2 regions of the Paenibacillus sp. FSL H7-0918 genome follow, and region 1 is predicted to be linked to the other one. Evidence: predicted binding sites of a transcription regulator. Region 1 holds the regulator's gene; the other holds the start of a gene.

Region 1 (14,965 bases):
ATTATTCAGAGACGATTGACCTGAACAGTGCATGCAATTGCTGTACTTGGGAGAAAGCTTCCTTGTACTGGTTGTCGGATTGTCGAATAGGCAATAAACCCGGCAAGAAGGAGATACAATACACAGGCGTTTCTTTGCTGTTCATATATATTTTAAGCGTAAGCTCTTCAATCACATTAGCTTCTTCATCAGCTTCCTTAAGGACGTTAATATCTGCACTTGTTGCAGTAGTTTTGCTGTTTTGATGTCTTTTGGAGACTTTTGAAAGGGTGAGTGCGTTAACCACAATCTCGGATCCCATTACATTATCAAAAGAGTATAGCTTTGCTACTGCTTTTTTGTTACTCTTCGGATTTTTGGTACCGATTGCCAATTTTTTATTAGGCTCGTTAAGTGCGATCAAGTGAGATTGATTGGGGGGAATGAATGTTTTGGTGAAGCTGATGTTAAAAGATGAGGTCGCATTAACTAGCATAGAAATTTCAGATGAAGCAGATAGCGTTTTCAATTTTATAATGGCGGCACTTAGAATTAAAACAACTCCTAAAATAGCAAATAAGTACATCAAGATAATCAGCATATAATCACACCTCCTAGTTATCTCATTAGACTCAAATTGTTGCTTATTGAAAGATATGCCTGAATGATCTCCACTAGTATCTTTTAAAAGGGAAATTCGTGGAATTATAGGATCGACTTCACGATTAACCCAAAAAAAGCACCCAGAGAAACCTTCCGATTCTGCAAATGATGCAAAATTTGGGGTTGCTGCAAGAGTGCTTTTTAAGGTGATTATGTAAACCTATAGAAAATTGAAGGCAGTGATATGATCGGTATAAACAATCAGCTGTTTGTATTCGATCGGAGTCCCATAACTAGCATAAGGTCTTACAGTAACGTCATTGAGGACAACAAAGTTATAGCTGAAATTTTTATCAGGGTGTTCTGCTCCCAAATAAGATATGTATTCGTCTACAATTACATCATCCATCAAAGATTTTAAATCAAATACATCCTCTTTGTTGGAGACGGTTGGAGAGACGATTCCCTGAATGCTGCCAAAAGAGGTGAGCAAATTCACTTTTTTTCCACTAGCTTGTTCATCATTTAAAAGTAAACCGGACAGCTTACCCAGTGCATCGACTTTAAAATCGACGAGGGTTCTAATTTTTGAATTATTCAAACTAAACACATCCTTTTCAATTTGCAATCCTGTTAACAATATTCGACATATAATCACCAAACTCCTAGTATGCTAATGAAAAAATACTTACTTATGTAATGACCCCCATTTTTTAATGTGATTTGGGGGTTGCCGAGCCTCCATTCGAATTTAATTTCTTATCGTTACTCGTGTGCCTATAGGGACAATAGCAGCGAGTGCTAACACATCCTCGTTGTACATCCGGATGCAGCCGTGGGACACCTCTTTCCCAATGGAGGAAGGGTCATTGTTTCCATGAATTCCGTAGTGTGGTTTAGACAGTCCCATCCAAAACACACCGAAGGGACCCCCTGGGTCGGGTTGTTTGTTAATAATAGTGAATTCACCCACTGGGGATTGGGTTAACATCTTACCGATGCCGACAGGGAAACCTCTAATCACAATATCATTGTCCAGAAGATATAACATTCGTTGGGTCAGATCTACAATAATTCGGTAGTTGGGCATTATACGCAACACTCCTTTCTAATTAGGATATGAGCAGAACGCCTAAAGGGTTATTCATAGAAAATGGCCATTTTAGCCATTGGGAACAAATGTTCGTAAGTGGTTGGAAAAGCAAAAAAACGTAGAAAAAAGGCTGTTCCGCATATGCGGACCAGCCTTTTATGTTAGAAGTGCATACTTAGTGGATATCTCGAAACAATCCGATGACTCTTCCGAGAATAGTTACGCGATTAAGGCGAAGCGGCTCATAAGCTGGATTCTCCGGCTGAAGCCGTATATGATCACGTTCCTTGTAAAAGGTCTTAACGGTTGCTTCATCTTCTTCGGTCATGGCTACAACGATATCTCCGTTGTCCGCTGTTTGTTGTTGGCGAACAATCACATAGTCACCATTCATAATGCCTGCGTCCACCATACTATCACCCATGACAGACAGCATAAATACTTTGTTGTCACCTACATAGTGAGTAGGAAGTGGGAAGTAGTCTTCGATATTCTCTGTAGCAGTGATAGGTACCCCGGCGGTAACTTTACCTACGACAGGAATCCGTGAGATGGTCTGCGCGAATTGGTGAACATTCTCTGAATCCTCTTGGCCTAGTAATTCTATTGCACGTGGCTTCGTTGGATCTCGACGAATAAGTCCCTTCTTCTCAAGCCGGTCCAAATGACCGTGAACTGTGGAGCTGGAAGCAAGGCCAACAGCTTCTCCAATTTCCCGGACGGAAGGTGGATAACCCTTGCTGCGGACTTCGCTTCGTATAAATTCCAGGATCGCCAGCTGGCGACTTGAAATCTTTGACATTGGAATCAACCCCATATAGTAATGTTTGGGAAAATTATAACATAGAACTACCGTTCGCACAAACATAAGTTCTAACTATTATAAATATTAATCTGCTAGAGTTAAAAAATGGTAGACAAATGATAATAAAATGAACCGCTTGAGTCTCTCGAATAAAAGAGAACAATTGTTCTGAAATAGTATTGAACAAAACACATGTTCGTGTTATTATAAATTCGAAAGTAAGAACAAGTGTTTGGAGGATGATGATTATGCTAAAATACAGTACATACCGCAGCATCTACGATAAGGCCCCAGTGGTTGAATCTATAGGACATAATGACGTTGCCCGTAATTCCGCTAAGGTGAAAGAGATAACGGAACGTTTGCTTGGAGGGATGATTTCGTTGTTCCGTCAAGATTTCTTTATTAAGTTAATATTGATTTTCGTGCTAGTATTATCTGGCCTAACAGTAGTGGGAAATGTATTTGCAGGATCGACGACTATAATGAAGGAAGAGAAGCGGATTGTGGTTGAACGTGGAGATACACTATGGAGTATTGCCCTTAAGAATAAACCAGCTGATATGAAGACAGTTGTTTATATAGAAGGAATTAAACGTTCAAGTGGGATTAAGAGTAGTCAAATTAACGCTGGAGACATACTTACTTTACCTATTTATTAATTTTCTGAGAACATAATAGAATGACCAGTAGAGCTTGCAGGGAGTAGACCTTGACAAGCTCTTTTTCTCATGGCAGAGTTAGAATTAATTTATAGGGGGAGGGAAAGTATTGAATATTGATGAGTTGGTCGCGCGAATTAACGAATTGGCACGCAAACAGAAGAGCGTAGGCCTTAATCAAGAGGAAGTGGCGGAACGCGCCAAGCTTCGTGAAATTTACCTGGGGAATATCCGCAATAACTTCCGAGCACAATTAAATACTATTGAAGTGGTAGATAACGATGAGCATGAACAAGGTAACAAGGGGCTTAAACATTAGCTCGCTGTTCCTTTTCATAGATATTTCAGGATGACTAGGGGGAACGCACATGGCCCGTTCTTGGGAAAGAATGGTTCAACGCAACACACAGCAAATCAACAAGCAAAGAAAGAAGCAAGGCAAGGATACGATTTATGCCTCTAAATCTCCTACCCAGAATGCCGAAGTCTTTAAAGGTCGCAACATTGCATTTCCGGTAGTGTTAGTGATACTTGGCACTATGTTTTGGGTAGTTGGTTCTATTGATCAGGCCAAAGGTAATGGCATGCTGGCTAATTGGCTGGGAGTAGTACTGTACTATTTGCTGGCAGCGCTATTGTTCTTCCGTCGTCCGTACTTGAAGGTGGAAAAAGCAAGACTGTCCACTATTAAATTCAATCGCGAACGCGGACTTCCAGCTGCAGATATTGAGAAAATCACCCTTTCGCGTGGAGCTGTAGTCATTAAGCATAAAGGGAAACGTACGAAATGGATTTTCACAAAACTTATGAATCGCTATGATACTAATGCGATGAGTACACGATTAGAAGCATTTGCTAAAGCTCACAACATTGAAGTAGTTCACGAATAGAACTAGACCAGTTAAAGGGAGAGGGAGACCTGTAATGCCAATTTCTGCTGTACTATTTGACCTTGATGATACATTGCTGTGGGATGATCGGAGCGTCGAAGAAGCATTTCGTTCTGCTTGTGAAGCCGCCGGGGATACGATCGATCCACAAGAACTAGAAGTTGCAGTTCGTAAGGAAGCAAGTAGCTTATATGAATCTTATGAGACGTTCCCATTTACAAAGATGATCGGAATTAATCCATATGAAGCACTCTGGGCTAACTTTACGGCAGGTGAACAGCCAGAATTCCGTCAATTGGAGCAGCTTGCACCGGTATATCGTAAAGAGTCTTGGCGTCGCGGACTTGCAGCGTTAGGGGTGGAAGACGAAGCACTAGCTGAGACCTTGGCAACTAAATTCGCAGCAGAGCGCAGAAAACGTCCATACATCTATGAAGAAACAATGCATGTACTGGAGCAGTTACGGGGTCAAGTGAAGCTTCTGCTACTTACGAACGGCTGTCCTGCACTGCAACAAGAGAAACTAGATGGTGTGCCCGAGTTAATTCCTTTCTTTGATCATATTGTGATTTCCGGAAGCTTTGGTAAAGGCAAACCGGATAAGGAAATTTTCCTGCATGCTTTAGAGCTTCTTGATGTAACGCCTGAGCAAGCGGTTATGGTCGGCGATAAGCTGACAACGGATATCCGTGGGGGGCTGGCAGCAGGGTTGACCACGGTCTGGATTAATAGAAAAGGTAGAGCACCTAGTCTTGATATTCATCCGGATCATGAAATCAATCACCTTGAGGAACTTCTTCCACTAGTTCAATCCTTGTAAGATATACAGAGCTATTAGCTCCAATATAAAGACTTTATAAAAGCAGCGAGTTTCTGAGATCCTAAGAAACTCGCTGCTTTTCTGTACATACATACTAACATAAGGATTTCATTAGATTTTTAAGTAAATGATTTAAGTCACAAGACTAATGCGGAATTGATGCAAAATACTGAAAAACCAATAATAATGTGTATAATAGATGGAGATGTATAACATGAATTGGTAGATTTTTATTATTCGATAATGATTGGGAGGGCTCCAAATGATGAGATCGAAGAAATTAGTCGCTGTATTATTAGGTGCAACACTTCTAGTACTAGGTGGATGTTCTTCAAATGGAACCAAGCATTCAGAAATACATAACATGAATATGAACATGTCTATGGAACCTATCAAAGTCGAACTACAATGGAGTCCTGAAGAAGTTGTTGTAAATCAAAAGGTAACCTTTGAAGCTGTGGTGACCCAAGATAACGAGGCAGTAGATGATGCAAAAGAGGTTCTGTTCGAAATTGTGAATAAAAATGATGAGGGACAGAAAATAGAGCTTAAGGGAAAGCTAATTGGTAAAGGAGTCTATCAAGCAGAAGGGACCCTTGAAAAGGAAGGACAATATAATGTCACTTCACATGTGACAGCCCGGACACAGCACTCTATGCCTAGCAAAGAGCTGTCTGTGAAACCATGATTCAAAGGTTCGCAAAGGTTACTGAGCAATAACAGATAAAGCAGAGTGGAAAGGAAGGCTTTTCGAAATCCCTTTATTCTGCTAAACTTACTCTAATGTTTTACTGGGGGGACTATTAGTTGGCTAAATATACACTTGAGGAAAGCTTACAACAAAGGATTTTGATCCTTGATGGCGCAATGGGCACGATGATCCAACAGGTGCCTCTTACTGGAGAAGATTTTGGAGGCGATGAGCTGGACGGCTGTAATGAAATGCTGGTATTAACACGTCCAGAAGTCATTCAGACGATTCATGAGCAGTACCTCGAAGCAGGGGCTGATCTCATTGAGACTAACACATTTGGTGCAACCTCTGTTGTGCTAGCTGAATATGATATTCCTCAGCGGGCACGTGAGATCAATCTAGCGGCAGCAGAGTTGGCTCGCAGAGCAGTAGACAAATATGACACACCTGACCGTCCGCGATACGTCGTGGGGGCTATGGGTCCAACAACAAAAACGCTCTCAGTAACTGGAGGCGTTACTTTCCAAGAGTTAGTTGATAGCTATGAGGAACAAGCAGTGGCATTGATCGACGGTAAAGTAGATGTTTTGCTGCTGGAGACCTCTCAAGATACACTTAACGTTAAAGCTGGAAGTATTGGTATTCGTAATGCTTTTGAAAAGACTGGCATCACGTTGCCGGTTATGATTTCCGGAACAATTGAACCAATGGGTACTACATTGGCGGGTCAGAATATTGAAGCATTTTATATCTCATTAGAACATCTGAAGCCTATCTCTATGGGCCTCAACTGTGCGACTGGTCCTGAGTTCATGCGGGATCACATTCGTTCGCTTTCGGAGATCTCCTCCGCAGCCGTGAGCTGTTATCCAAACGCAGGATTGCCGGATGAGAACGGACATTATCATGAATCTCCAGATTCTTTAGCTCGCAAGATTGCAGCCTTTGCCGAAAAAGGCTGGCTGAACATTGCGGGGGGGTGCTGTGGAACGACACCAGAGCATATCCGTGCGATGAAGGAAGCACTTTCTGAATATCCTCCACGCCCGCTGACAGGTAATCATCCGCCTGCACTTTCAGGCATCGAGCCTATCTATATTGAGAACGACAACCGTCCATACATGGTTGGTGAACGTACGAATGTACTTGGCTCTCGTAAATTTAAACGTCTTATCGTCGAAGGTAAATATGAGGAAGCCTCAGAAATTGCCCGTGCTCAGGTGAAGAGTGGGGCACAGGTTATTGACGTGTGTGTACAAGACCCTGACCGTGATGAGATTGAAGATATTAAGCTTTTCTTAGAACTGGTTGTGAAAAAGGTTAAAGTACCCCTGATGATCGATACTACCGATCCTAAGGTTATCGATTTGGCTTTGCAGTACTGTCAAGGTAAGGCGATAATTAACTCCATTAACCTTGAAGATGGTGAAGAGAAATTCGAGCTGGTGACGCCGATCATTCATAAATATGGTGCAGCTATTGTTGTGGGTACCATCGATGAGACGGGACAAGCCATTAAGGCGACAGATAAACTGGAAGTGGCTAAACGCTCCTATGACTTGCTAGTGAATAAGTACGGTTTAGCAGGAGAAGATCTTATTTTTGACACGTTGGTGTTCCCTGTAGGAACCGGAGATGAACAATATATCGGTTCAGCAAAAGAAACGATTGACGGCATTCGTTTGATCAAGGAAGCACTTCCAGGCGTTCATACGATCTTGGGCATTAGCAACGTCTCCTTTGGATTGCCGGAAGCGGGTCGTGAAGTGTTGAACTCCGTATTCCTTTATGAATGTACAAAAGCTGGATTAGATTATGCGATCGTAAATACAGAAAAAGTGGAGCGGTATGCTTCCATTCCTGCTGAAGAACGTCATCTTGCTGAGGAACTGATTTATAATACGAATGATGAGACGCTTTCTGCTTTTGTAGCTGCTTTCCGTGGTAAAAAAGTAGAGAAAAAAGAGAAGATTTCCAACCTGTCACTTGAAGAACGTTTAGCTTCCTATGTGGTTGAAGGTACGAAGGAAGGACTCATTCCTGACCTTAATGAAGCATTGACTAAATCTGGTCCGCTGGAGATCATCAATGGACCGCTGATGGCAGGGATGTCGGAAGTCGGCCGGTTATTTAATAATAATGAATTGATCGTTGCTGAGGTGCTGCAAAGCGCTGAAGTGATGAAGGCATCTGTCAATCATCTAGAGCAGTTTATGCAGAAGGATGAGACAGCGGTTAAAGGGAAAATTATGCTGGCAACCGTAAAAGGGGACGTGCATGATATTGGTAAGAATCTAGTGGAGATCATCCTCTCTAATAATGGTTATCAGATCATTAATTTGGGTATAAAAGTACCACCAGAGACCATTATCGAAGCCTTCCGTCGAGAAAAAGCTGATGCGATAGGATTGTCCGGGCTGCTTGTGAAATCTGCTCAGCAGATGGTCCTCACCGCTCAGGATTTACGTACAGCAGGGATCGATGTTCCGATTATGGTCGGCGGCGCAGCTTTGACCCGTAAATTTACGAAGACCCGTATTCGTCCAGAATATGACGGTCTAGTATTGTATGCTAAGGACGCTATGGACGGGCTGGATATTGCCAATCGGCTTATGAACCCTGAAGAACGGGAGAAGATTGCCGAGGAAATTCGTGTGGAGGCAGAAGCAGCGGTTGCGGTGGCGCCTAAGCAAGAACTGCCGAAACTAACCAGAGCAGTGCGTTCCAAAATATCTCCAGATGCACCTGTATTTGTTCCACCGGATTTAGAACGCCACGTACTGCGTAACTATCCATTGGGGCATATTATCCCCTATGTGAATATGCAAATGCTGCTGGGTCATCATTTGGGGTTACGGGGTTCTGTAGAAGCCCAATTAGCTGCTGGAGATCAGCGGACTGTTGAACTGAAGGGTACCGTAGACGATATTCTCCATCAAGCGATGCTAGAGGGTACCATTACTCCACATGCTATGTATCAATTCTTCCCTGCACAATCGCAAGGGAATGATATTATAGTGTATAATCCACAGAATACGTCCGAGATCCTGCATACCTTTACTTTCCCGAGACAAGGGGTAGAGCCTCATCTGTGCTTGGCGGACTTTTTGAAACCTGTTGACAGTGGTATTATGGACTATGTTGGATTCCTAGTTGTAACAGCAGGTCACGGTGTACGTGAATTGTCTACTCAGCTGAAAGAAAGCGGAGATTATCTGCGTTCACACGCCTTGCAGTCGGTTGCACTTGAAGTGGCAGAAGGACTGGCGGAACGCGTCCATCATATGATGCGCGATACTTGGGGTTTCCCGGATCCGGCGGATATGACGATGAAGCAAAGACATGGGGCAAGATACCAAGGAATCCGTGTTTCATTTGGTTATCCTGCATGCCCGGATTTAGAAGATCAAGGTCCACTGTTTAAGTTGTTATCTCCGGAGGATATCGGTGTTCACCTTACAGAAGGCTTTATGATGGAGCCCGAAGCTTCCGTTTCGGCTATGGTATTTGCCCATCCAGAAGCGCAGTATTTTAATGTAGAGAAGCTGTAATTCTTTCATTTATATACCAGGTCTGTAGGGGATTGTATCCCTTTCAGCGGAACCTCCCGTAACTGGGGGGTTTTTTGCTGGAAGAAGGTCGTTTAGAATTGAAAAGAGATGGTTGAGCCAATAAGCAGAAGGGAGGAAAAAGAATGGATCTATATTTTTTAGGTACTAATGCAGGTGTGCCAACGCTACAACGCAATGTAACGTCCGTTACATTAAGACTGCTGGAAGAACGTCGCAGTATTTGGATGTTCGATTGTGGGGAAGGTACACAACATCAGGTTCTTCGTTCACCGATTCGGCTAGGAAAGCTGGAAAAACTATTCATTACCCACTTGCATGGTGATCACCTATTTGGTCTTCCAGGTCTATTATCAAGTCGTGGTTATCAGGGAGGGACAGCGCCGTTAACGGTGTACGGACCCCCTGGATTAAAAGCTTACTTAGAGATCTCCTTAGCTGTGAGCCAATCCCGAATTCCTTATAAGATTGAGATTGTAGAGCATACAGGAGGAATTATATTCGAGGATGATAGCTTTAAAGTTGAGGCTGCATTACTTGAGCACCGGATTGACAGCTATGGCTACCGGGTAACGGAAAAGGATAGTCCCGGAAGCCTCAATACGGAATTGCTTAAGAGTTATGGTTTAAAACCGGGACCGATTTATGGGAAATTAAAAAAAGGTGAAGATGTTGTTACGGATGAAGGTGTACGAATCTGTGCTGCTGATGTTGTCAGGGAACCCAAACGAGGACGTATTGTTACTATCCTTGGAGATACAAGACCTTGTTCGGGAGCCTTAGAACTCTCTCTTAATGCAGACCTTATCGTTCATGAAGCAACCTTCGCCCATGATCTGGCTGACATGGCGTATCAATATCATCATAGTACAGCCCGTCAGGCTGCAGAGTTAGCAAAAGAAGCCAAAGCAGGACAGCTGTTGCTGACTCATTTCAGTTCTCGTTACAGCTCGCATGAAGAGTTAATTCCTTTGCTTGAGGAAGCTGGACTCCTATTCCCAGAGACATTATTAGCTGAGGAATTTAATGCATATCCGGTACCTCGCAGACTAAATGGGCAATAGGGGGAATGATTATTTTCCGGGAAAGCGCAGGAAATGACAGTGCTATGCTAAAAAATGCTGGATGGGACGGTTGTTCGATTTCATTCGACGAAGTGTGTTAGATTTAAAGTAATCACGGAGTAAAAGACGAACGAATGGCTGGACATATTGCCGAAAATCAGTAGGTGATATCTTCCACCTAAAGGGATTGAGTTTTTCTAAAAATCCAAGCAGGGCAAAGGCTACGAGTTTGTTAATACTATTATTTATTTATTATATTAATTAAATTTATTGTGGAAACTGAGGGGTTAGTGATGGAACAAATTGAAGGATTATTGATTGATCTAGATGGTACATTGTACCATGGGCATAAAATGATTCCCGGTGCTGATCTGCTGATAAAAGCTCTTCGTGAAGCGGATATCCCTTTTTTATTTGTTACTAATAACTCATCGCGTACGGCAGCTAACGTTGCTGCCCACTTAAGTGGAATGGGAATTGAGGCGAAAGCTGAGGAGGTATGTACCTCTTCTATGGCAGCCGCACGTTACATAGCTGAGGAATCACCTGGGGCTACAGTGGCGATACTTGGAGAAGAGGGACTGCGTATGGCTTGCATTGAGGCAGGGCTCCAAATCGTCACAGAATCCCCTGATTATGTGGTGCAAGGTATCGATCGTTCTTTTAATTATGCTTCGTTAGCTCAAGCTTCGCGTTGGATTTTGAGCGGGGCAAAGTTTGTGCTCACCAATCCAGATTTAATGTTACCATCAGATGATGGGGTTATGCCGGGTGCGGGTACGATTGGTGCAGCAATTGAGGCTGCAAGTGGAGTGAAGCCAGTAGTGATCGGTAAACCTGAATCCCACCTGATCAAATATGCGACAGATCTTCTGAACATTCAACCTGAACATGCTGCTGTTGTTGGGGATAATATGCGTACGGATATCGCTGCCGGTGTTAATGCGGGCTGTCGTACAATCCTTGTTCTTACCGGTTTAACCACTACAGAGAACCTGGAGCACTATAAAAGCATCACAGGGATCACTCCCGATGAAATATGTGCCGATTTAGCTGAACTTAAAATGTTTCTCGGTGTATAATAGCTAGGGTCTTATTACTTCACCAACTTAGAGGGGACGATGAGTATGCCAGAATTGCCGGAAATGGAGAATTATAGACAGCTGCTTAGCCAGCGTATTATAAATGTTCCGATAACTAATGTAATTGTGAACAGAGAAAAAACAATTAACATGGAAACAGAAGCTTTCATTAATGCCTTGATCGGTGCGCGTGTTGTTTTTGTAGAGCGGCGCGCCAAGTACATTTTGTTTCATCTCCATGATGGACGAAGATTACTATTACATTTAATGCTGGGTGGATTGCTTTTTTATGGTTCAGAAGAAGAGCGGCCGGATCGTAATACGCAAGTAGAAATCGCATTTGGTGATCAGATCCTTTATTTTATGGGCCTGCGGTTAGGGTTCTTACATTTAGTATCCGTGAAGGAAAGCGAAGCAACGATGGGTAAGCTTGGACCTGAGCTGCTGGATCGACGGATGACGCCGGAACGTTTTGCAGGAATATTAAAAGGGCGGCGTGGTGCGTTAAAAAGTCTGTTAGTGAATCAGCATGTAATGGCGGGTATTGGAAATTGTTATGCGGATGAGATTGCTTTTGACGCAGGGCTTCTGCCTTCAGTTTTAGTACAAAATTTATCACCTGAAGCCATTTCCCGCCTGTATCAAAGCATTCAAAAAGTATTAACTGATGCGACAGAGATTGGCGGATACATGGAAATGCCTTTTATGACCGGTGATACGGTTACGGGTTCTTATAATGACCAATGTAAAGTCTATGACCGTGAGGGTGAGCCTTGCCTACGCGATGGGGGAACGATTATCAAAACAGAGCTGTCTGGACGCAAAGTATTTTATTGCCCAGACTGTCAGCATGAAGCCTAAACCCAAAATAGGGGCTCATGTCAGCATTCGTGGTGGATATGGGAGAGCTGCCCGATTTGCTTGGGAGAGCGGTGCAACAAGTTTTCAATATTTTCCGAAAAATCCGCGCAGTCTGAAGTTAAAGACGGTTGATATTCGAGATACAAGGGATTGTGCACTCTTTTGCCAAGAAAAAGGGATCACCTCTATCGCCCACACCCCTTATGCAATCAATATGGCTGCGAATAGGGATGACGCTACCCCGCGAAAGGTGTATGTAGACTCCCTACTTAATGATCTGGAAATTGCTGAAGCCTGCGGTTCCTTAGGCATTGTTGTTCATTTTGGACATTTTGCTGGAATGGAGCCGTTACAAGGCTATCAAAATATTATACAATGTATGAATGAGACGCTGGAGTCCTGGGAAGGTAACGCCAAGCTGTTAATCGAGAATCAAGCGGGCAACCATGGTACCGAAGGGATTACACTTGAAGAATTGGTGAAGGTTCGTGAGCTTAGCCAGTTTCCCGAGAAGATTGGATTTTGTCTGGATACCTGTCATGCTTTTGCAGCGGGAATTTGGAATCCTGAGCATACGGAAGACTTGCTTGAACGAGGAAACCAGCTTGGATTTTGGCCGCATCTTGTAGCTGTTCATCTAAATGATTCTAAGTTTCCCTTTGATTCGAGACGGGACCGGCATGCTGGAATAGGAAAAGGTTATATCGGCGAAGAGGGTCTTAAGCGCTTAATAACTTCTGATCCATTACGTAAAAAATCTGTTGTTTTGGAAACTGAAAAGGGTCCAGATGGCAGTCATCGGAATGAAATAGCTACTGTTCGTAGTTGGTTTGAAGCGGGGGTTAGAAAGTGATTCATATCTATATGGACGATCTCCGTAAAGGTCCGCTTGGATTTGCTTTAGCCAGGACAACAGAAGAATGTCTTCTGATGCTGCGTGAGTGTGAGGTTGGTATTTTATCGTTAGATTATGATATGGGACCGGATGATTATTCTGGTGGGGAAGTGGCTAGACGGATTGTTCTGGAAGGGCTGTACCCCCGTGAAATCTATCTACACACCTCTAGTGTTTTAGGGAGAAAAGAAATGTATGAAATCTTATACGCGGCTAAACCTGAGGGGATGATCTTGTTTAATGGTCCCCTAAGTTCTGATAAGCTTTATGATATCGCTAGGGAGACGGATCTGAAATGAAGGAAATGAATGAAGCGGATTTACTGGAGATACTCACGAGACCGGGAGAACCGCTGGTAGTATTTTTGCATACTCCGCTGTGTGGTACCTGTAAGGCTACAGAACGCATGTTGGAAGTAGCGGCACATCTATTGCCTGCTGAACTCCAAATGGTTGCCGGAAATGTGAACATGTTGCCTAATCTGGTCCAACAATACCGTATTACCAGTGTCCCTGCTCTACTTGTGGCTTCTGCTGACCGGATAGAGAATCCGCATATTTATTATTCAATGGTTTCAGTTGAGCGGATTCTGGAATACATAAGGAGTGTTATATCATGATCATTTCATTACAACATTTATCTCTGCGCAGAGAAGAAAGCCTAATCTTGGACGATGTATCGTTAGAAGTGAAGGAAGGCGAAAACTGGGTCATTTTGGGACGAAATGGTTCGGGCAAAACAACCATTTTGGAGATTATGACAGGTTATTTATTCCCTAGCAAAGGAACTGTTGAGGTATTGGGGAATAAATATGGTCAATGTGATTTACGCGAGGTTCGTAAAGAAATTGGTTATATTGGTCCTTCCTTAATGGAGAAGATGTCTTTAAATGATCCGGTGTGGGAGGTTGTCGCTACAGGAGCTTACGCTTATTTGCGTTTCTACGAGAGCATTCCACACGAAGTGAAGGAGAAGGCAATCCGCTTGCTAGAGGATATGAATCTGGGCAATATGGCACTTCATCCTTTTGGAACCTTGTCACAGGGAGAGCGAAAAAAAGCAATGCTGGCAAGATGTCTTATGGCTGACCCCAAACTTCTGATTATGGACGAGCCTTGTGCAGGTCTTGATCTGTACGAAAGAGAAAAAATGCTGGCTGAAGTAGACAAGCTGAGACAACGTAATGTCTCCGTTGTATATGTAACTCATCATGTGGAGGAAATCGTCCCGCTTTTTACACATGTTGCTTTAATTCGCGACGGTAAGCTAGCTGGTTCCGGACCGAAAGAAGAAGTATTAACCAAAGAAATGATCTTGGCCACCTATGATATTCCTGTTGATGTAGAATGGGATAGCGGTCGTCCCTGGATTAAAATTAGACCTGGAGGCAAAACGATTTGAACGAATTAAGACATGATAACGAAGAGCAGACCACTGCTCCGGAAGAAATGGTGTACTCCCGATATATTTGTACAGCTAATCACGGTTTTGCGCCATATGCTCAGGAAGAGCTTCGGCGCTTGTTCGGCGCAGTGAAGAGTACGCTGCTGCTGCCGGGAGAAATCTTTCTAGCCACCTTGCAGTCTGAACCCGAGGAAGTATCACGATTGCTCACACAGAATCTGCCCATTTTCCTTCGTCATATACAGCCTGTGCAGTTTCAGGATGAAGGAACCATTGATGGGTTACAGCGTTTGGCTGTGTATTTAAGCCGCCGCAGTGAGCTAGAGGGGGAGAAAATATCCCTAAATGTTCGTAAAGGGGATCCTTCCTTCTGGCAGGAAAGTCCGGGCGAACTACGTGAATGGCTGCAGGAGCAATTGCAAAGCTTGGGTGCAGAATTTACAGTACAAGATCCGGCATGGGTCATTTCTGTCTACGCAGACGGGAATGCCTTATATGCAGGAGTGTCCAGACCAGAAGAGAATCTATCCGGTTGGAATGGCGG
Region 2 (14,965 bases), on a different contig from region 1:
TTAGTAAAGAGGAAATAGAAGAATTATTGAACAGAATTTATAATCTACGATCAAATTACTTGCACCGTGGAGAAGATATATCGATTGAAATTAAGTTATATTCACTTTTGATATTGATTGAAAGAATTACAAGATTTATTTTGATTAAAGTATTTGATGAGCTGACAGCTTGATAAGCTTCATATTATGGAAATGCGATTGTTTGGATACTAAATTAAAAGTATTCAAGATATATGCCGATCTATGATACTACCGCTTCTCTTAAATGTACATTGGTAGCATTAATGATCAAGGATATTCTCGGATTTGAATTTGGAAAGAGGATGGATAAGAGTTAGTACATAATAAAACCCCGGATATTCACCGGGGTTCATTTTTAATCTTCGAACAAATCGTCCATTAGCTGCTGAATGTCTTCTTTTCTCTTTTTCGAGTCATTCTTATCGATCAGAATTTCATTATCTTTAAAAATAAGGGTATCTCCAGACTTTGCCTCTTTAGGTAAAATTGATTTTAAGATATCCTCAGTTTGCCCTTCAAATTCTACAACGGCATACTCACCTTCAAAGCGGTCAATGATTCCTTTATGCATTTACTTAGCCCCCTTAGTCGATGTAAAAGTGATTTTATTTCCATCACTTATTGCAGTAATTGTACCTTTTTGGTCAGTTCGTAACACTGAAGTATTCGCATTTTTTAACCTTGTAAGAATCCCGGAATCTGGATGCCCGTAATTGTTTTTACCGACGCTTATTACTGCGTACTGTGGTTTAACAGCGTCGATGAATGCTTTACTGGTCGAACTACTGGAGCCATGATGCCCGACTTTTAATACGTCAGCTTTTAAATTCATGCCATCGGCTAACATATCGTTCTCAGAAGCCTTCTCGGCATCGCCGGTAAAGAGGAAGGACTTGTTTTTATATGTAACCTTTAAGACGGCACTCCAGTCGTTAAGGTTATCTCCATATTCTCTGGTAGGTGCCAGGAACTTCGCCTCAACACCAGTTAAAGGAATAGTAACTCCTTTAGTCACAGCTTTGATGGTACGTCTTTCATTCTTCACAGCAGTCAAAAAATCTTTGTATGTTTCAGTGGTATGTGATACTTTTGGAGCGTAGACAGATTTAACGTCCAATGCTTTTAGAACATCATCTAATCCACCAATGTGATCCGCGTCAGGATGAGTAGCAACCAGGGCATCAAGTGTTTTTACACCAAGAGCATTCAGGTACTTTACTACATTCTTACCCTGATCGTTATTACCTCCGTCAATGAGGACATATTGATTGTTCGGAGTTCGAATTAGAGTAGAGTCACCTTGTCCAACATCAAAAAAGTACACCTGAAGAGTGCCAACGTTTTGTTTCTTTGGTAAAAGCAAAGTTGGAGCTGGTGTAGCTGTAGGCTTTGCTGTTGGTTTCGCGGTAGGCTTAACAGCTGGTTTAGCAGTGGCAGCCGGTTTTGAATTTGAACTTCCACCATTGTGGTAATGGTATTCTCCGTTTTTTAGTCCCCACTTTGCGCAATTGGTGCGGCAATAATGACCGCCATTTGCATCGGTGCGTCCTGGATGCGCCTCAGCAAGTACAGGCATCAACAATAAAACAAGTGACATGAAGATTGGCACAATAATTCTTTTCATAAAAAAATAAACCCCCAATGTATGATTCTGGGAGTATTCTATCAGTTATAGGTAATTTTTTCTAGAGAACATTACGAAAACTTGCTAACGAATTTGTAAACGAAGTATCTGATATAGAGTTAAATTCATGAATAGAAAAACCCCTATAATAGAAGAAAAAGAAACACAGTTAAGCTTATTTTAACCTTTCCCCAAGCTCAGTTGGTTAGAGCGGTCGGCTCATAACCGATTGGTCGGGGGTTCGAGTCCCTCAGGGCCCACTTATCAAAAACCCTTACTTTGTAAGGGTTTTTTGCTGTCTGTAGGTTCCCTTGTAAGTAGAAGTGGATGAGTTGGAAAAGCGACAAAATAGAAAATGATCACATTTTGGTCACGGCGTTGTTAGATCCTCTGGTTTTATCACAGATCATCTGGAAAACGGTAAAAAGTATGTATTCTGTGGAACTGCACTCTTGTAGAGGAAAGGGGGACAGTCAAGACATATAGACTATTAAGTAGCAAGCACCATACGCCGTAGATTTTGATTGAATTAAAAGCATGTCCAATACGCTGAAATTGATGATTTCTTTGAACAGGTTAATGCTATTTTGATAAGAAGCAATAAAGGATGCCGCATGTTCGCTCGGCATCCTTTATTGCAAGTAGATATACTAACTTAACAGCCTTTTAATTTATCATCAGAAGTTGATTAATAGCTTATTGATTATCCCCAAACCAGATGTTCTCAGTACCGGTCCGCGTGTCTGTCCATACGCTCACTAGACGGCCTGTTTGGGGGACGATGGCATTACCGATGTAGTCCCCAATTAGGGGGATGCCGGTGACGTCAAAGGAAGTTGTTGTTATCCGGGTGTTTGTATACGTCATACCGCCATCTCTAGATGTTGCTAGATAAACATCAAGGTTGAGGGGGTTGACTCGATTAGTGTAATAGGTAACGAATATTGCACCATCCGCAGGGGATACGGTGATGGCTGGGAAAAAGTTTTGGGAGCCCACCGGACTACCTGTAATGGATATTGGTGCCCCCCAATCCACACCAAAATTGGTGGAAGTGGCAAGAAAAATATCGGAATAACCTTCTCGAAAATCTTGCCATACAGCATAGACATTACCTCGCGTCGTCGGTGCATTAGAAATATCTGCTGCGAGGGAAGGGTATGTCAGACATCTAAATGTATATCCCGGCAATGGATCTGGTGGGACTACAACGCTGGCGACCATGGTTTCAGGAGTAAAAATGACCCCACCGTCTGAGGATGTGCGAATTTTAAGATCAGTATTACCGGGAGGCTGATTGATCCATCCCACGATAACAATCCCATTTAATGTAATTGCTATACCGGGGAATTCTTCGAATTCTTCGACCGAAGACAGCAGGGAGGGACTGGAATAGGTACTACCGTTATCTAGGGAACGATTGAAGAATATCGTATTTCCCGGTATGAATTGTGTGTTGTAATCATGCGTATAACCAGTATATACATTTCCAAAAAAGGGACTTGATCCAGCTTTGTCGGTGACAACGACTACCTGATCATCATTTACAAACTGCCCAAACCCTTGATTCACGATGACTGGCGGTCCGAATGAAGAGGCATTGTCGGCAGATGTATAGGAGACGATCGACCCGCTGAGACCGTCTGAATCGAAGGCGTGGGCTAATACTACGAAAGTGGTCGGGAAAATATAATCAATATGTGGTGCTTCGATGCCTGCAAATCCTGTCGGTAACGGCAATAACGTTGTTGTCCAAGTGGCACCTGCGTCAATAGATTTGTATAAACCTATATTAGGAGGGCCTAATCGAAGATCTACAGCTACGGCAACCATAACTGAAGGATTAAGCCAATTTACCGCGATGGTGGGCTCAAACTGAACGCTTGCGCTCGGCGAAATTTGAATATTAGCCATGCTAAGCTCCTTTCGTCAGAGAGTTTTTGGTACTTATGGGTTCAGCTGAGCTATGAAAGTAAGTTCGGATTGCAGCACTCTTTGATGGGGAATGACGTTTCCTGACGAATCCGTTCCGAACACCGTGATAATCGTGTCTGCCGGTGCGTTTCCAGTTACGAGAAATTGGACTTCATAAGCTGAATTGCCTGCGATATTAAAACCGAGAAACTGGCTGGTGTTAGCATTAACATTTAATGAGTTGGAGTAGACTAAACCTTTACTAACCAAGGTATTCCATACGTAAACGTGATAGACTACGTTAGATGAAAAACTAAGGTTGTCATTATCGATATTAATGAGCACGTTGGATGCTGGGGTAGTCCCTGTGTTCGTAATGATGCCTGTTGTTGTTGCCATGAGCTTCACCTCTTTATTAGTTTGCTATATATATATGAATTGAGATTCATTGTGTTTGGACAAGGGAATCAGAAAAATCGCGGAAATGAATACTGAGAGGTCTTATTAGGTGGGGAAACACATATAAAATTTCAGCATGATCTGAAGCAACTTGATTATAAGTTGAACAGCAATTGACGATTTTTACGACTTCTCTGCCACTGCTGATCTTCGTAAGGCGCATGCAGGTAACTATTCGCTATCCGCAGGAGAATTTTAGAATTTTAAATAGAAGGTCTGACATTCATTTTAAATAAATGTTATAATTATAATATCAGTGTGTAGAGATATTGGTCTTTTTTATTGGGCCAAAAATATATGTCTCATGATACGTCTGCCATCTGAAATATTATTCACGGAGATGACAAACATGCATGGAGACACAAGACTGCCCAGAAACGGAAAAGAAGGTATACTATTTTTACTCATTATTTCAATCATTTCAGTTAACACTATTGCCCCTATTATTGTGGGGTTGGAACGCGGCTTCAGTAAGGAAGTGTATATAGATACACTAAAGGTTATTCCGTTTATGTGGATGATCGTAGTTTTATCCGTAAGATTAGTTGCAGGACCGATTGTTGGAAAAGTGATGCCGAAATTCATGGGACAAACCGATGGATTTAATGCAAGGATTCTGTTGAATACTTTATTGAATGTCACAGTGTTATCTATTTTACTATCAATTATCGGCACATGGGTTGGGACGAAACAAATAAGCCTGGATCCACTTAAAAACTTCCTTCACATCTGGCCGAGAAACTTTGGAATAGCATTTTGGATTGAACTGTTGGTTGCGCAGCCGATCGCAAGATTTGCGATGAAAACATTACACGCAAGACAGGATCGTAAAACAGAAAGTGTAAATGCGTAACTAGCTAGAATTTTGTAGACGAATAAGAAAAAGGAGCGTCCATGGTGGGCGTTTCTTTTTTGTAGCAATCGGAAGTGGAGAGAGACCCTGTGTTCCTTTGAAATTTGATTCGATAACAATTACGTGAAAGATGCTTCTCCTGTCGGACACTGCTGACCCTTAAAGCGGTTTTTTTCCACATTTGCAATTCTAACGGACTCCATAGTCGCTATTGGCATAAAAAGTACCGCATTTGAGCCTCTTTCTAGGCATTAGCGTCCATGGAGTCCGAAACCATGCTCTTAAGGCTGAAAATCAGCAAATAGCGACATCTGGGTCCGATAGCTCGAGGTGGAGGAGGTTAGTTCGTTAATTCGTTAGCTCGTTAGTGCCGTGCTCCTCACAGATTTAGTTGCAGAAATTACAATGAGAAGCAGCTTTTAAAGGAACAATCAGTAGTCTCACCTCTACAACCATAATATCTAGTATGCGGGCTCGTAAACCATACAGTAAAGCACAAAACGGCACTGCTCCAAACCATGAAATGGTTTTGAAGCAGTGCCGTTTTTGTTAGCAGCCAGCTAAATTGTCCAATGGAGAGCAGGGCGACCGAAACGAGGTACTCAATTACTTCCGATCGCAGTCCCAGTCGCCGTCCCGATCGCAGTCCCGATCGCAGTCCCGATCGCAGTCCCGATCGCAGTCCCGATCGCAGTCCCAACCGCTTTCCCTGGGTTTCCACCAGCATCCCTAAAGTTTCATGCTGTTCCACAGCTGCTGGAATGCCCCGGATTCGACCTCGAAGAATGCCGGTGCTTGACCGTAGCGTACAAGTCCTTGACCGAACAGCGTCAGCTCTACTCGGGCGTTGTCTTCCAGCTGTAAATAGATGATCTTGCGGTCTTCGCTGTCGTAGATGCCTTGCTCGATCAGCGGCTCTGCTGCCAGCGGTTTAGCAGCTTGGAGGGCTGTCAGGAAGCCATCAAGCGCCTCGCCATTGGCAAGTGGCGCCTGCTGCTGGAGGCCGTTGTTCCAGCTGTTGAAGCTTTCCCATTGTGCAGAAGTAACTCGGCCTTCAAGATTCAGCTTGCCGAACAGGTCGGCGCCGCTGTTTATGGTGATGCCGTTGGTGTGCTCATACAGTTCGGCGAATACCTCGCCGTTGATTTCCGAATAGGACATAATCAGAAAGCTGGAGTCATAGCCCTTCACGGAATAGAGATCCGTTTCGCCGATGTTCGAGGCTAACTCAATATATTCGTCGTTACCGCTCCATTCGTTGATGCCGCCTGTAGTGCGTCCCAACTTATCACCGCGCAGAGCAGCAGCATCGGCAGCGTCAATGCGAGTCGCTGACTGTGTATAAATATTATTTTTATACACGACCAAGGCGATCATATCTGCCTTCACGCCAGACTCCTTATCTGGCAGTTTCAGCTTGGGAATGACAATGCTGCCGGATGTAGCTGTGCCTGAATTGCCAGCATTGCTTGCACCCGGAGTTACCTGGGCAACCTGCCCCGGGGAGGTCTGACTGTTCAACTGCTGCCATATACTAGGCCCAGCCAGACCGATTCCTGCGGCGAGCACGACACTTGCCGCGATATAAACGGTTTTGCGCGGACGCTTCCGCTCCTGCCGCTGCTCTATTTTATCGAAAAGTTCTCTTTTCATCTCTTCACCTGGTTTCATCGAATCCACCGCTTTCTTATATGATGTTCGAAACTGATCTTCCTTCACTGTGGTTCCGCTCCTTCCAGCTCCAGTTTTAACAGTTGCCGTCCCCGCTGAAGTCTCATCTTCACGGCAGACTGACTAATCTGCAGAATCTTGCTGATCTCCTGGATGGGATAGTCCTCGTAATAATAAAGATGGATTACGGTTTTATACTTCATGGGCATCGCCATAACTAACTGCAGCAGAGCCCAATCCTCGGGGCTGTCTGCCGCAATTGGCTCAGCGCTCTCCAGCTTAACCTCACGCTTGCGCCAGCCTCTGCCCAGTAGTGTTTTACAATGGTTGGTGATTACCCGGATCAGCCATGCCTTCTGATGTTCGGCATCTTTGAACTCCGGCGCTTTTTCTATTAGCTTGATGAAGGTATCCTGAGTGGCTTCTTCGGCATCTTGCCGGCTGCCTAGATGGACCAAAGCGATCCGGAACAGCATATCTGCGTAGATTTCGTAACTCTTCATCACATGATTTCCCGGCCGGGTCATGGATCGCTGCATGATACTGTGCCCCCTTTACCTATAACACCATTTAGGACGGCATTAGGTCACATTTTGTTCCTGAGAAAATTCCTTTGTGTTTGAGCGTAAAGAATGCCTATTCATAAATTATCTCCAGAGGCTTACGGACTCAGAAGTCGTTATTTGCATATTTATAGGCTTTTGATCAGGTTCGCGGACTCCAGTGACGCTATTCCTTAAAAAGGAGGTCTTATATGGTGTTTTTCATGCCAATAAAGGCTATGGGGTCCGCCACACTTTGAAATGGAGGGTTATACCGCGCATAAGATCAACTGTGTCCGATAGCTGCTAAGAACCACGCCAATGTTATCTGTAGTCAGTGGACCTAATGTATAAAAAGGGGCTTCGTTACAAGTTTCAAGTTGCTTATCCATATTCTCTTTAATCAAGTGCATCGGCACATGTCCTGGACCCTCTACCATCACCTGTTTACGCAAACGATGTTTACCTATTTAGAGCAGGGAAGATCAAAAAAACGCGTTTGCCCAAGCAGCCATGATGCTGACTGCTGAACAAACGCGTCTTTTTAATAGGGCAACTCCTTCACGGGAGATTTTCCTCGATATGTTTATATGTATAGCTCGGATTATTACCTTTAACAGGAGCCCTGCTGTATTGAAAGATCCTTCCATTTTCTTTTCGATAAAAGTATCTTGCGTAGGGTTCGTCTGCAAAAATCACCGTGGTACTTACGAGGGGAGCTTTGGCAATCTGGGTGTATACTTTATCAAAATCTTCTTTCTTATAATTTCTCGTCTCTACTAGATAATGAATGACTTCTCTGTTCATATGATTTTGGAAGTAGTGGAAGGCTAAGGATGTTATTCCATAGATTAAAAGGATTAGAACGATGAAGATTAGTTTTGTTTTTTTCTTCATTAATTCCCTCCATATAAATAATTTGTATATAGTATAAGATAATATACTGAGACTGGTATGTCATTCATAGATATATGACGCAGGAGGAAGAGAAAATACTGGAGCTGGAGCAGCAAATTAAGATGCTGGAGGACCAGGCAAGTCCGAGGCTGCCGGGGGTGAAAATCTTTTAGTTTTTAATATGGGGTTTTGTAGGTGTATTCGTTATTCTAATTCTTATTGGTGTGATACAGTTTGTATTTGCATAACAGATTATACAAAAAGGCAGCAAATACTGATAGTAATCCAGGCGTAAGCGAAAGAAGAATTGCCGGGACATACTATATTTGCTGCCTTTTAACTTATGAAGAATAATGATTCTCTTTTAGTCCTCTTTGGGTTCTTGTAATAAAATGGAGAAGGTCCCCGTTTCGTGATCCACCTCAATCGTCTCAATGCCCACGAAATCCGGGATTTCGGGGTGTACTGCATCTACATTATAATCCGGATGAGTCAGTAATAATTCAATTACTTTAATGGCTTCCATGTCGTTCCCCCTCACGAGAAATTCCACCATAAATGAATATGCAGAGCACTATTGCAACTAAGCTTATTATCTCCGTGATCCGTTGCGAATATGTGTCAGTCGTTCTTCGTTTCTTCCCATCACGGCCAATAATTGCCCTTGGAACACACGTCTTTGGATCTGATCAATCCGCTGTAAGGCCAGCTCGGCAGGAACTTGAAATTCTGCTGCGAGATAGGAGATGGCATCCTCCCGTTGCTCAGGCAATGTCATGCGGGAGATCATGGAGTAAGGCATCGCCGCATACAAGATAAAACGCTCGGATTCATCCTCCTGTGCCCGCGTGAAATGCTCTGGCATCAAGGTCTGATTATCACTGCCATGGCGAAGGAGGTGACACAGTTCATGAAGAAACTCTAGCCGTTGAAGATTGGCTGGAAGGCGGTTGTCGATAAACAGGCTGTACATCCCTGCAGACGCTTCAATGCTCTTGCTTCTCACATCCAAATAATGAACCCAGATATTAAGCCGCTCTGCAATATACGATATTGAAATTTGTGAGGGCTGATGAAGATTTAATCGCTTGTATAAATCCTCCGTCCATTTCTCAAGCACAGTCATTTGATAATATGATTTCATGTTCTCCAACTTATTCACCTCGTTTAAAATCACTAATAAATCACTAATGGGATCGTATGTTCGCATAAATGCGCAAAAGAAAAGCCCGAAGGGCTATGTAGAGTAAAAAAATGCTAAGGATACACAGGAACATTCGTTCTCATGTATCCTTAGCATAAAGCAATTACACACTAATATCAAGTGTTTTTCCCAAATTAGGAGCAACGCTTTTGCCCAGCATTTCCACCATGGTTTGGCTCTGGGTTTCAGCCTGATTCTTGGCAATATTCATGACCTGTATCCCAACATTTTGAGCTAAGGATGCTTGGCTCATTGCCATTGATAATGCAGCTATATCCATATTGCACCTCCTTTGTGTATATCCTGTTTATCGACTGTCCACCTTCAATTCATTAGGTGATTGGCATTTGTTTGCCAATTCGCCCAAACGGCTTATCTCCTTTTTACATATCTTGTGCTGTAGTCATTAATCATTAGGAGGAATTGAAAATGGGAATGGAACATGGTTGTGGTTGTAACGTAGGTCCGGTAGTAAGTCCAGCATCAGTAGGTCCGGTGTGTAGTCCTTGGACTTCAACAGGAGCAATTCTGGTACTTTTCATCTTGCTGGTTATCATCACTAAAGCTTGCTTATTCTAAGTTAGCTGATGTGCAGTGTAGCCCCATCTGGCGAATGCCAGGTGGGGCTATTCTGTTGCCTGGGGCTGGTCAGACAGACCGTTATTTAAACATAAATTCTACCCGGGTTCCGTCTGCATAATCCTCCAGCTGATTGCCAACCCAGCTTCCTGCCCCGCGGTTATCGCTTGGCGTTATGTATTCAATGTCGGCACCAACGCCGCCTTCCTTACACATAGCCATTGGCCATTCATCCCGGTCATACCCCTTTTTAGTGGGAATCCCTTTTAAGGACTCTTTACGGTTCTCTTCAGCCTGCTCTCGGTTAATCGTACATGTGGCGGATTCACCTTTCGCAATGGCATCCTGAATATGTTTGGCGGTCTCAGGATAGCGGTCTGATGGGAAGGTTAGCTGAACAACACTCGAATCGGATGGAGACGAGGGGTCTGTAGGCTCTCCGTTTTGTTCAAACCAGTAACTAGCCAAAGCAAGTAATGCAACAATGATGAGACTGGAGATCCATTTTTTTACTTTCAATTCTGCTCCTCCTTTTTTGGCACTTAAAATAGTATATCTTATATCATAATTCAGTGCGATTTAATATAATTAGGTAAAATAAAGGAGGACGGAACTGGATATGGAGTACATAATTACCATTGAGGATCAGACGCTTATTGCGGCTGCCGAAGATATAATTACCAGGCGTTATGAATGGGGACGGCACCATGTGGGTGCAGCGCTTCGTACTAAAACAGGAGAGATTTTTACAGCGGTACATGTGGAAGCCAGCATGGGGAGGATTACAGTCTGTGCAGAAGCGATGGTGATTGGCAAAGCGATATCCGAAGGTTATAAGGAATTTGATACGATTGTTGCGGTAAGGCATTCTGATCCAGACAGCGAGGGAAAAGAGATTAAAGTAGTTTCTCCCTGCGGCATGTGCCGAGAGTTAATTGCGGATTACGGAATAGACTGCAAGATAATTGTATCGGAGGATGACCGATTAGCTAAATATGAAATCACTGAACTATTGCCTTTAAGGTACACGAGATAAGAAAAAAAGTAATGAGGAGCCGCGGAGCTCCTTTTTTTGTTGAGCCGTGAATTTATTCAGCAGTTCCTTATATCGTCCCAACTTATTTTACAACTTCATGTCCATTCGCTGAGTTCATGTCATTATTGTCCCCATACTATAACTTAAAAAGATTTAAAAGGATGGTGAGAATAGATGGAGCAGCGGATTATTCGTCAGATGGTTGATTCAGCATCAAGGTTCGTGGGCGATGTGCAGTGGCAGATGGCTTTTCGCAGATTACAAATGGCTCCGGCGGATTCGGGGCTGTCGTCCTCGGCTCAGCTATTGCTGAATACCCTCTATTACTTGCAGGGAAAGGGTGTGATAAGCGGCCAACATGATTATTTGGAAAGTGCAGACGAGCTCATGGAGAAGCTTAAAAATAGCAGCGGGCAATATGCTGCGCTGCATGGCTACGAGCTGGGCGCAATCAATAATCAGTCACAGGCTCTAATTGACAATCAACGGAATTGGGTCGTCAGCAGTGCGATACGCTGGTCTAGGGCCGGCGGGATCGTAACGATGTGTTATCACGCTGCATTACCGGGGACAGCGCCAACTTGGGGGAATGTAAATACGAGCCTAAGCAATGCTGATTTTGATAAATATATAACCCCAGGTACCACCCAGTATAATGCTCTGTTAGCTGATCTGGATAAGATGGCCCTGTCGCTGAAAAAGCTTAATGACGCAGGGGTTCCTGTACTTTGGCGGCCGTATCATGAAATGAATGGTGGATGGTTTTGGTGGGGGCAAAAGAGCAATTACGCTGCATTGTGGAACCTTATGTTCGATCGTTTTACCAATTATCATAAGCTGCATAATTTATTGTGGGTTTGGAGTCCAAATGCAAAAAATCAGTGGTGTGATGAGCCGGCAGAATACTATCCGGGCAGTGATAAGGTAGATGTGCTGGCGCTCGACATTTATGACGCGGATTTCAAGATTAGTCATTATGATAATTTATGGGATCTGGGTCGTGGCAAGCTGATTGCGATTGGTGAGAATGGAGAGCTTCCGTCTGCTGAACTGTTGTCCAAAACACAGCCCAAATGGTCTTATCAGCTGACCTGGGGGAAACTCCTCTATGAGAAGAATACCGATGCTGTGATAAAAGCTTTTATGAACGATAAAATGGTATTCACACGAGAGGAGTATGCTGCTGAGGCCGCCGCTTTCGCTGCTATCGGGGATAGTGTGCTGGAGAGTGGACTCTGTGGCCAATATTACAATAACATGACGCTTAGCGGCACGCCTGCACTGTTGCGTACGGATGCCAATATTAACTTTTCATGGAGACAAGGTTCGCCTGATCCTGCCATTCGTGTAGATGCGTTCTCTGTGCGGTGGAGTGGGAAGCTGACGGCTGCTTTTAGCGAGGTGTATACCATTTATTCCTACTCTGATGATGGGATACGGGTATGGATTGATGGCGGGCTAGTCATTGATAGTTGGGTGAATCAGAGCGGCCAGGAACGAAAAGGGAGCATAAACCTGATTGCAGGTAAGCCGTATGAAATAAAGGTGGAGTATTATGAGAATGCGGGCGACGCCCGGGTTGTTTTGCAGTGGGAGAGTCCGAGCCAGATCAAGGGGGTTATCCCAGCGGGGGCATTTTATCTTCCTTAAAAAAGAGTACTTCAAGTGTGCAAGCGCAAGCAAAAAGCCCCGGTTTTCCGGGGCCTTTTTACGTATGAACGTCTTAAATTTGCTCGCGGTAGCTAATGTTGTTGGCGATCTTCTCGTCACGAACGGCTTTGCGCAGAACATCTTTGACGGTTTGGGCATCATGGATTTTTCGAAAAAGAAGCTGAGGCGCTGAGGCATCATCAGAAAATACAGTTAATGATCCAATGCCAAGCATCCGGTCCATGATAGACTGTTTTACGGATAAATCGCGTACGCGCAGCAATTCGATTTCTTCAACATTTTTACCGATAAGTCCGGTCTTTACCATAATACGCTGACTTGTAATGGTATATGAAGTTGTGTTAAGTCCTACGATTCCTTTGAGTCGATCCGAGATGCCGGCAGGTTTGCCTTTCCAGAGCACGACTTCTTGGATGACATGATTATTATCTACTGCGGGTCGATGAGCGGTTACTGGAGCGGTACCGTCAAGGCTGGTTCCACATACTCCACAAAATTTAGCGCCCTGCTTGTATTCCGCTCCACAGGTGGTGCAATAAGGCATAAATACTCTCCTTTCCTGATCACAATTAAAATAATTATAACATAACAGTCATTTTACATATATTTCATTTGCGCTTTACACAAACCGACATTATCCTGTTAAGTGGAGGGATAAATAATGAAAAAAGCTTTACTAATAGGAATGCTGATGATGACTGTCATCCTTAGCGCCTGCAGCAATAATTCAACTTCATCGGCACCTGCCACGGAGGAAGAAGTGCAGGAGACCGTGCAAAACTTCTACAATGAAATGTCTAAACTTGAAGAGTCAGGAAAAACTTCTTTAGCGGAGTTCAACGAAGCCATTGCGGGTTATTCAGCAGGAGAACTCACGGACAAGCAGTTGGAGAAGAAAATTAAGCAATTCCAGAGTACCGCAACTGATTTATCGAATCAAGCCGAGAAAGTAAAAATTTCCTCCAGCTTGCCTGAAGACATTCGTAAGTTGCTCGAAGAGTCTAAAGTTGCCTTTGAAAGTGCTTATTCTTTAAAAGAAGAGGCCTCTCAAGGTGCTGATTCCGCAAACGTTACGGCTGAGCAATTTAATGAATTGAATCAGAACGCTGATGTAGCGATGTTATTCGGTATTTCCAAGCTTAACGAGGCAAGAGAAGCAACAGGACTTATAGACTCCGAAGGTCAGGCTACCTCAGAGTCTGGGGACGTTGTTCAAGAATAAATCAAATCAGGCGCTGCGCAGTTTATCTGTCAGCGTCTTTTTGCTGCGAATTTTAGCTTGGATAGATATACATTAATATACATCTTTTGAATAAAGAGTGACCCTTAAAAAGGTATCTTTTTCCTGATTATTGATTAATATGCGAAGATGCGGATATAATACAAACATACGTTCGTGTTCAGAGGAATAGATATATAATTAAGGAGGGGTTACCATGGGCAAAAAGCTGGAGAAAAACGGGCTGTGGGAAAGCAGCCGCATGATGCTGCCGGAGCATAAGATACGAATTATAAGAGATGAACGGGAAACGCTGCGCCGCATCAAGCCTATTCTGGATGAGCAGAAGCTGGAGGAGATTGAATGTACACTGGCTTTGTCGTTGCGGAGTCATGTACGAGTGACAGTTATTCTTTTTGACCCTTTTGAAAATACGATGTTAAGTGGTTTTGTGACTTCCATTCACACCCACTCGCGTGAGTTTAAGCTGCAGTGGGCGGAGGAATGGAAGTGGATCGATGTGGATGATATTGTCGAGGTCTACATCGTTTAATGCTGAGAACCGTTGCCTTCGCTTTTTTCATAAGCGATTAAGGTAACGGTAGGATTACCGGTCAGATGTGCAATGGAAGCTTCAGCATTCCGAATAATTTCCAGTGCTTCTTCCTGTTCACTAAGGGCTGCAACTTTATAGCTATCGCTATGAATATCCATATGTCTCCCACCTTTCGTTAAATATTTTGTCCTTTTTTGTGGAAATCATCCTAAAGGGGACAGGGGTACAGGCAAATAGGGCAGCGGCATCATTGAATATACCAAAGGGGTGATTCTATGCTGACTTTGGAGCAATTGAGGGAAAAATCCGCGGCGCGTCTGGTCGGGCTTCATCCTGTCTTGGCGGCAGGTGCGAATGTTTTGATTCAGCAAAGCCATGCGAGAGGAGTCCCTATCGTTATTACTCAGGGTCTACGGACCATTGCTGAGCAAAATGCTTTGTATGCGCAGGGTAGAAGCAAACCAGGACCGATAGTTACCAACGCTAAAGGCGGTACCAGCTATCATAATTATGGTCTTGCGTTTGATTTTGCGCTTTTGCTGCCGAATGGCACTAGCCTTTCTTGGGATATCAATCGTGATGGTGATAAGGATAAGACAGCAGATTGGCAAGAGGTTGTACAGGAGGCTAAGCGGCTTGGTTTAGAATGGGGCGGGGACTGGACCTCTTTTAAAGATTATTCACATCTGCAAATGACTTTCGGTTTAACTATAGATCAA

Evidence for each region. The regulator LexA, encoded in region 1, represses DNA repair genes until DNA is damaged. The targets are predictions, from matches to a motif close to CGAACATATGTTCG.
Region 2: MHI15_RS06115 (ImmA/IrrE family metallo-endopeptidase) is a predicted target of LexA. The motif match lies at 9,175-9,188, and genes of this name have one in related genera.

The regions. Positions count from the first base shown of each region.
Region 1 is NZ_JBBOWJ010000003.1:27,078-42,042, forward strand. Features, by position in the region: gene MHI15_RS19995 (hypothetical protein) at 2-580, opposite strand; gene MHI15_RS20000 (hypothetical protein) at 803-1,183, opposite strand; gene MHI15_RS20005 (L,D-transpeptidase) at 1,334-1,672, opposite strand; gene lexA (transcriptional repressor LexA) at 1,851-2,477, opposite strand; gene MHI15_RS20015 (LysM peptidoglycan-binding domain-containing protein) at 2,729-3,142, shown strand; gene MHI15_RS20020 (DUF896 domain-containing protein) at 3,252-3,461, shown strand; gene MHI15_RS20025 (hypothetical protein) at 3,511-4,032, shown strand; gene MHI15_RS20030 (HAD family hydrolase) at 4,067-4,852, shown strand; gene MHI15_RS20035 (FixH family protein) at 5,115-5,540, shown strand; gene metH (methionine synthase) at 5,720-9,097, shown strand; gene rnz (ribonuclease Z) at 9,241-10,179, shown strand; gene MHI15_RS20050 (TIGR01457 family HAD-type hydrolase) at 10,473-11,261, shown strand; gene MHI15_RS20055 (Fpg/Nei family DNA glycosylase) at 11,307-12,122, shown strand; gene MHI15_RS20060 (deoxyribonuclease IV) at 12,112-12,975, shown strand; gene MHI15_RS20065 (cyclic-phosphate processing receiver domain-containing protein) at 12,972-13,316, shown strand; gene MHI15_RS20070 (thioredoxin family protein) at 13,313-13,636, shown strand; gene MHI15_RS20075 (ABC transporter ATP-binding protein) at 13,633-14,418, shown strand; gene MHI15_RS20080 (SAM-dependent methyltransferase) at 14,466-14,965, shown strand, end outside.
Region 2 is NZ_JBBOWJ010000001.1:1,338,125-1,353,089, reverse strand. Features, by position in the region: gene MHI15_RS06175 (hypothetical protein) at 1-173, shown strand, start outside; gene MHI15_RS06170 (DUF3006 domain-containing protein) at 377-592, opposite strand; gene MHI15_RS06165 (MBL fold metallo-hydrolase) at 593-1,645, opposite strand; tRNA gene MHI15_RS06160 (tRNA-Met) at 1,840-1,905, shown strand; gene MHI15_RS06155 (sialidase family protein) at 2,342-3,478, opposite strand; gene MHI15_RS06150 (hypothetical protein) at 3,593-3,958, opposite strand; gene MHI15_RS06145 (hypothetical protein) at 4,368-4,871, shown strand; gene MHI15_RS06140 (hypothetical protein) at 5,601-6,590, opposite strand; gene MHI15_RS06135 (RNA polymerase sigma factor) at 6,587-7,081, opposite strand; partial or broken gene MHI15_RS06130 (phosphomethylpyrimidine synthase ThiC) at 7,411-7,530, opposite strand; gene MHI15_RS06125 (DUF3139 domain-containing protein) at 7,646-7,981, opposite strand; gene MHI15_RS06120 (hypothetical protein) at 8,346-8,507, opposite strand; gene MHI15_RS06115 (ImmA/IrrE family metallo-endopeptidase) at 8,574-9,125, opposite strand; gene MHI15_RS06110 (YjfB family protein) at 9,289-9,465, opposite strand; gene MHI15_RS06105 (hypothetical protein) at 9,615-9,764, shown strand; gene MHI15_RS06100 (NucA/NucB deoxyribonuclease domain-containing protein) at 9,846-10,283, opposite strand; gene MHI15_RS06095 (cytidine deaminase) at 10,384-10,800, shown strand; gene MHI15_RS06090 (glycosyl hydrolase) at 10,975-12,450, shown strand; gene MHI15_RS06085 (PH domain-containing protein) at 12,524-13,015, opposite strand; gene MHI15_RS06080 (hypothetical protein) at 13,133-13,693, shown strand; gene MHI15_RS06075 (YolD-like family protein) at 13,908-14,243, shown strand; gene MHI15_RS06070 (hypothetical protein) at 14,240-14,404, opposite strand; gene MHI15_RS06065 (M15 family metallopeptidase) at 14,522-14,965, shown strand, end outside.